Regions from separate parts of the Caballeronia sp. ATUFL_F1_KS4A genome, predicted to be linked through region 1. Evidence: riboswitches for the same ligand, from Rfam matches in the RefSeq annotation. Region 1 holds a riboswitch; the other holds the start of a gene.
The links. Region 1 has a riboswitch for cobalamin ahead of NCS03_RS18225 (CbtB domain-containing protein). Riboswitches for the same ligand answer to the same signal wherever they lie in the genome.
Positions count from the first base shown of each region.

Region 2: another riboswitch for cobalamin. It lies ahead of NCS03_RS03520 (TonB-dependent receptor domain-containing protein); the one in region 1 lies ahead of NCS03_RS18225 (CbtB domain-containing protein).

Region 1 covers NZ_JALQEB010000030.1:127,669-131,066, reverse strand. The annotation lists gene NCS03_RS18245 (hypothetical protein) at 1-318, shown strand, start outside; gene hmuQ (heme-degrading protein HmuQ) at 425-739, opposite strand; gene NCS03_RS18235 (DUF1428 domain-containing protein) at 790-1,161, opposite strand; gene NCS03_RS18230 (histidine phosphatase family protein) at 1,221-1,787, opposite strand; cobalamin riboswitch at 1,836-1,962, shown strand; gene NCS03_RS18225 (CbtB domain-containing protein) at 1,992-2,225, shown strand; gene NCS03_RS18220 (CbtA family protein) at 2,235-3,005, shown strand; gene NCS03_RS18215 (DUF1289 domain-containing protein) at 3,040-3,285, opposite strand; gene NCS03_RS18210 (cobyrinic acid a,c-diamide synthase CobB) at 3,282-3,398, opposite strand, start outside.
Region 2 covers NZ_JALQEB010000002.1:94,945-98,342, reverse strand. The annotation lists gene NCS03_RS03520 (TonB-dependent receptor domain-containing protein) at 1-1,742, opposite strand, end outside; cobalamin riboswitch at 1,824-2,121, opposite strand; gene NCS03_RS03515 (ATPase) at 2,389-2,757, shown strand; gene NCS03_RS03510 (cell division protein ZapA) at 2,754-3,068, shown strand; RNA gene ssrS (6S RNA) at 3,174-3,355, shown strand.

The sequences.
Region 1 (3,398 bases):
AGTCGATACGACAGCAAGTGGCACCCGTGGATTCCGGCGCGCGGCGACGGACGTGAGGGCGCGGGTGGCGCGGCGGACGGGGAACGCCAGACGACTCCGCATGCGAGCGCGGCGCCGCCTGCGGCTTATTTCATCTCGGTTCTTGAGCTTGCGACGGGCGAGAAACTCGGCAATGACGAGCGTCTGCGCGCCGTCGCGATGCTGGAATCGCAATTCGGTGCGGGGCGTCCGCGCACGCTGAAGGAAGCGGTGCGAATCTGCGCGGCGGCGATCGATTCGTCGACGCTGCAGCGCATGGCGCGCGGCGCAAAGGCCTAGAACACGTCTGAAAAGACAGCTTCGGCGAAGCGCGTTTTTTCACACGTGTGTAAAACGCGCGTGCTCGCCGAAAAGTGCGCGAACGTTCGGTTGCGCCTTGACCGCTCTATTTGACGGTCTGAATGACTTCGAAGCCCTCGAATTCCGGATGACCGAGATAAAGCTGGCGCGTCTCGCCGCCGGCATTGCGATGCGCGGCGCGAAACGCGTCCGAACGCGTCCAGTCTTCGAAGGCTGCCTGATTCGCCCATATTGTATGGCTCGAATACAGAACGTGATCGTCTTTCACCGGCCCTTTGAGCAGATGAAACTCGACGAACCCGGGCACATCCTTCAGATGCGTATCGCGGCTCGTCCACAGACGTTCGAAGTCGGCTTCGGCGCCGGGCACGATCTTGAAGCGGTTCATGGCGATATACATGTCGATGCGGTTCCTTCGAAGTAGTGACTCGATTGAGCGGATAAGAACGATCAGTCGCGCCCGAGTTCGACGATGGTCGTGAAGCCGCCGAAGAACATGCGTTGAGGATCGAACGGCGTCTCGCCGGATTCCATCATCGTTTTGAGGCGCGGGTCTTCCATCACTTTGGCGTTGACGCTATCGCGCTGCTCGCGCGATTCGTAGACGATATACGAGAACGCGACGGTCTCGCCTTCCTTCATCTGCACGCTCTGTGGAAACGATGTGAGCTTGCCGGGCTTCACGTCGTCGGCGATGGTTTCCACGAACTCCAGTGCGCCGTGTTCCAGCCAGATCTTGCCGGCGGCTTCGGCCATGCGGCGATAAGCGTCGACCTTGTCGATCGGTACGGGTACGACGAATCCATCCACGTAATGCGCCATCTGAGTCTCCTGGTTGAGTCGAACGCGCACCGCGCACGCGATGCGCTGTCTGCTTTGAGCTATTCGTATGGAGCGAAGTTCAGGGCGGTCCACGTATCGGCGGGCGAGGCGCGTTCTAGCACCGTGGACGAGAGCGGCGCGAAGTTCATCCCATAGATCGATGCGAGCGGCATGCGAAGCGCATGCGCGAGCGCCACTTTCACGACGATCGCATGCGTGACGACGATGCAGCGCCCCGCGTCGAGCCGGTCGATCGAAGCGAAGCCCTCGGCGACGCGCGCGGCGAGCATGGCGACGCTTTCGCCGCCGTGCGAACGCGCATCGGGATCCGCGAGCCATGCAGCGACATGTTCCGGTTCGCGCTCGCCCGTTTCGCGTATCGAATGCCCGCGCCAGCGGCCATAGTCGATGTCGTCGAACGCGGGAACGATCTCGAATGCATCCGCGATCCACGCCGCCGTTTCACGCGCGACGCGCGCGGGACTCGCAATCACGCGCGTGTCGGGCAAGGCGTGCAATGACGCGAGCTGCGCGCGCGCATCGCGCTCGGGAGGTTCGTCGCCGGTGGGAAAGTGCCCGGTTTTCATCGCGCGCGTGGCGGCGTGACAGAGAAGAATGAGTTCCAAGGCAGGTGGCGGTCGAATTGGAATCGTTTTACTTTGCAGCGGATCATCATAGAATGGCAAGCTTGCAGTGCGAGGAAGCCGGTGCAAACCCGGCACGGTCGCGCCACTGTGTGCGGTACGTCAACGCGAAAGCGCGGCGCCGCGAGTCAGACCCCGCTGCATGCTCTTCGTCAATCGGGACGCGCTTTTCCCTGGAGAACCACCATGAATGCTTCCAACGCGCCGGTCTTTTCCGCTCCGGTTTCCCCGTCACTCGATGCACCCGTGCCCATTCCGGTGCGTGAAGTGTTGCCGTGGGCCGTCTTCATCGGCCTCATTCTGCTGATCGCAATCTATTTCGTCGGCGCCGAACAGGGCGCGACGTCGATTTTCTCGGGCACGTACGTCCACGAATTCGTGCATGACGGCCGGCATCTGCTCGGCTTTCCGTGCCACTGAGGAAGCATCATGATTCGCACTTTGCTGATACGCGGCATGATCGCGGGACTGGTCGCGGGCCTGATCGGCTTCGGCTTCGCGCGTGCGTTCGGTGAACCGTCGGTGGCACGCGCCATCGCGTTCGAGGAACAGCACGAACATGAGCACGGTCATGCCGATGCGGCTGCCACGCCAGCGCATTCGCACGATCACGGCGACGAAGCGCTCGTGTCTCGCGATACGCAAGCGGGCCTCGGCCTTCTGACCGGCGTCGCCGTGTTCGGCACCGCGCTCGGCGGTCTCTTCTCGCTCGTGTTCGCGTTTGCTTATGGACGGCTCGGCGCGTTGCGCGCGCGCGGCACGTCGGCATTGCTCGCGCTGTTCGGCTTCGTTAGCGTCGCCATCGTGCCGTTCCTCAAGTACCCGCCCAATCCGCCCGCTGTCGGCAATGCCGAGACCATCGGGCCGCGCACGGCGCTTTTCTTCGGCATGGTGGCGATTTCCATCGCGGCTGCCGTCTTCGCCGTGCGCTTGCAGCGGCGCATGGTGGCGCGGCATGGCGGGTGGAACGCGACGCTCATCGCGGCGGCTGCGTATATCGTCGTGATCGTGGCGGCGCAGGTCGCGCTGCCGTCCGTCGATGAAGTGCCCGCGGATTTCTCCGCTTCGCTGCTGTGGAATTTCCGCGTGGCCGCTATCGGCATGCAGGCGCTGTTATGGACGACGCTCGGTCTCGTGTTCGGTGCGCTCGCAGCGCGTGAACTCGAGCGGCCGGCGGTGAGAAGAATGGCTGCGGCGTAAGCGGTTCGGCGTCGCTCATGAAGCCCGCGCTTCGTCAGGAACGCGGGCTTTTCGTTTGCTCTTTCGCCGCACGACGCTTGAGCAATTCATCGAACAGATCGAGCTTCGCGGCATCGTCCATCGATCTGAAGGTCTTGATTTCCTCGCGGCTTCGGAAGCACCCGAGGCACAGGCCCGTTTCCTGATCGAGCTTGCAGACATCGGTGCATGGCGAGCCGATGGGTTCCTGCGCTTTCGCGCGTTCGATGGTGAAAGCGAGATCGTCTTGCGTCGTTGTCATAGTGATTCGCCGCGAAAGAGCGCAGCGGCCGCGGCCGGATTCGACGGCCAGTAAGCGTGCATGTAAGTGGCCGACACCGAACCATGCCGATAGAGCGCTTCGCCTTCGGTGCC
Region 2 (3,398 bases), on a different contig from region 1:
GACAGATTCACGATGCCGTAGCCCGCGAGCGTCGAATCGTAATCGCTGCGTTGACCGCTCACGATCCATTCGCCACCGACGCGCCACGGCCCGATCGTGCGATGCGCCGTCAGCGTCGCGAAATGCCGCGCGCGCCGCGTCAAATCCTCGTGATTCGTTTCGTCGACGGGATTCTGGAACGTGACGCCCGCGCGCACATCCGTTGCGCCGACGTGCCCCGCCCACGATCCCTCGATGCCCTGCACCTTCGCGCGCCCGACGTTCTGCGCGACATAGTAGAAGCCGCCGTCGGACACGTAATCGATCAAATTCGAATAGCGCGTCTGAAAAAGCGTCACGCGCACCACGCCGAGCGCATTCGATGCGTACTGCAACGCCGCCTCGACCGAATGACTGCGCTCCGGCTGAATCGACGGATTGCCGCTCAGCGGATAGTAGAGATCGTCGAAGCTCGGCGCGCGAAACGAGGCCGAATAGCTCGCGCTCGCCTTCCAGTGCGCGTCGAAGTTATACGCGTAGCCCAGATAGTAGCTGTTCGCGCCGCCGAAATCGGAATACTGATCGCGGCGCAGATTCGCCTGCAACTCGTTCGCGCCGATGTGCCCCACGTAACCCGCGAACATCGAATTCACATGACGGTCGGGCGCGCTGAACTGATCGGAATCGAGCGTCTGATCGAGATGCTCGTAGCCGAAGAGCAGCTTGTGCGCGTCGCTGATCCGCACGTCGTTCTGCCACGTATATTGCCGGTTCTCCGAATCGAAACGGCTCGTATAGACGCCGTTCTGCTCGATGTTCGCGCGGTCCTGTCCCTGCGCGATCGTGAAGTGCGCCGTCCAGGTATCCGTGACGCGGCCGTTCGCGAACACCGACGCCGAGCGCACGCGATCGTGCGTTTCGTTGATATCGGTCGGCTGGCCATAGGCATCGTCGAAACTGTTGATGCCGTTCGATTGCAGGAAGCGCACGCCCGCGTCCCACTTGTCGCTGAACTCGTGACGCAGCGTCGCCGCGACGCTCTCGTTCAGATAGCCGTTCGCGTTCGGATTGGCGCCGGGCGCGATTCCCGGATCGATCGACGAGAAGCCGTCGGTTTTCTCGCGCGAGACGTTCACGCTGAAGGTCGTGCGGCCGTCCTTGTCGAGCGCGCCGCTCACGCCCGCCGATTGCCGCTGCGTGTGATAGCTGCCGTACTCGGCCTCGAAGTTGAAGCGCGGCGGATGCGCCTCGCCTTCCTTCGTGAAGATCTGCACGACGCCGCCAATCGCATTCGATCCATAGAGCGCCGACACGTTGCCGTTCACGACCTCGACGCGCCCGATCTGGTCGAGCATCAATTGCGATAGCTGTGCCGCGCCGAGCGACGCCGATTCGACGCGCACGCCGTCGATCAGCACGAGCGATTGCGACGACGCCGCACCGCGTATGAAAAGCCCCGAGTTCGAGCCCGGTCCGCCGTTGCGCGTGATCTGCACGCCGGGCGCGAGCGCGACGAGTCCGAGCGCGTCGCTTGCGTTTGCATCGGCGATGTCCTGCTCGTCAAAAAGCGATGTCTGCGGAATCGATTCGGCAAGCGGCTGCGGCGCGCGCGTCGATGTGACGACGACGGGCGCAAGCGTTTGCGTGCTGTCTTCCGTCTGGGCCGCCTGTGCAGCGCCGGCGAACGGCAAGGCGCCGATGGCCGCAACGAGCGCGCCATGACGGGAGAGACCGCTTCTGAGCGCGGCCAGTGGCAATACCATGTGTGAAGTGTTCCGTTTCGCGTGAGCGCGACCCCGCTCCCCGCGAGGACGATGCGCGACGAACGCACCGCGCCATGCGCGCCGATGCGTCGGACTCCGGCCGGTATCCGGGCTGGCGATCAATCGTCTCGCCTTCCCGCGCATGGCGCGCAGTGGCATCGACACGTTTCTTGCAGTCGCGCGCGTGCGACGAATTTCGACACGCTCGCGCGGCAAAATCGCGCATGAGACGACTTGCAACTTGCGTTGCGGTCGCTTACCGTTGCGGGGGCAGCACAGGTTGGCTCGTCGTCGATTGCGGCGACTTCGCTCCCTGTTTCCCGTTTGACTGCATCCACGAGATCCGCGGATGCGAGCACCAAAAGTGCGGCAAGTGTAGGAGCGCGGTTCGGGGCCGTCAAGAAAACCGCGCGGGCAGACTGGCGCGGCGCATGACGAATCGAACGAGAAGCGAAAGAGAAGCGGCCGGCCTGTCATCACGAGCGTTGCGGGGCGCTCGCGTTTTCTGCACACGAATGCATCGCGACATGCGCTTGATTCGAAGGATTAAGCGCTAGATCGCGTGTTGTTACGTCTCGAAACGAGACATTTATCGGAAGCTCCGTTGAACCGCGCTAAAATGCGAGGTCTTTAGAGGACGCAGCACATGCTCAACGAACTCGAATCACTGTCAGGAAACATCGGCCGGCTGATCCAGATCAGCGAGCGCCACAAGCAGGCGCATCAAGCGCTGCAGGAACAACTCGAACAGCTGCGCGCCGACTATGCGAACGTGCAGGCCGAGCTCGCGCAAGTGCGCGAAGAGCGCGATACGCTGCAGTCCGAACGCGATTCGCTGTCCGCGAAAATCGACGACGCGCAAATCCGCCTGAACGCGATTCTCGAAAAGCTGCCGCGCGGCAAGTCCGCGCAACATGCCGAGTCCGACAATCAACTCGATCTCCTCGAAGCCGATTCCCGGGAAGCACATGAAACGGAATTGCACGGCGAGCATCATCAGGGAGAGAAGGCATGACGACCACGCAGATCGAAGTATCCATTCTCGGGCAGCCGTATCGTCTCGCGTGCTCGCCGGAAACCGAAGGCGCATTGCGTGAAGCCGTCGCGCGCGTCGACGCCGAAATGAACAAAGTGCGCAATGCAAGCAGCGTGCGCGGCACGGATCGCATCGCGGTGATGGCGGCGCTTTCGCTGGCGTCGGAATTGCTTAAGCTGCAGGACAGCGTGCGTCACGGCGAGGCCTTCCCCGCCGAAGAAATCCGCCGCACGATGCACTCGATGAACGAGCAATTGGGCGCGGTCATTGCGCAACACGAAGGGCAATAAGGCAGATGCGCGTCGAGTCAATCAGCGCGCAATGTCAATCGAAAAAAGAAACTGCCGAAGTAGCGTGAAGAGGCTGCAGAAGGCAAACGATTGGTGTAGAGTGACGTTTCCCTGCCTGGTACGCCAAGGTCATATATTCCTTGAACCAATGCTACATTGGCACGGTTGCGGAACCTTGCAGCACGGGCGCGCGCGTCGCTAGTCCGATGTACCCGAAGTGTTGCTTACCGCGACCAATCTTGAACCCAGGTTCAGGATGCCGGCCTAGCGGCTGTGGCGGGGACCTCATTCAAGAAACGGCATCGGTTTTTCCGATGCCGTTTTCGTTTG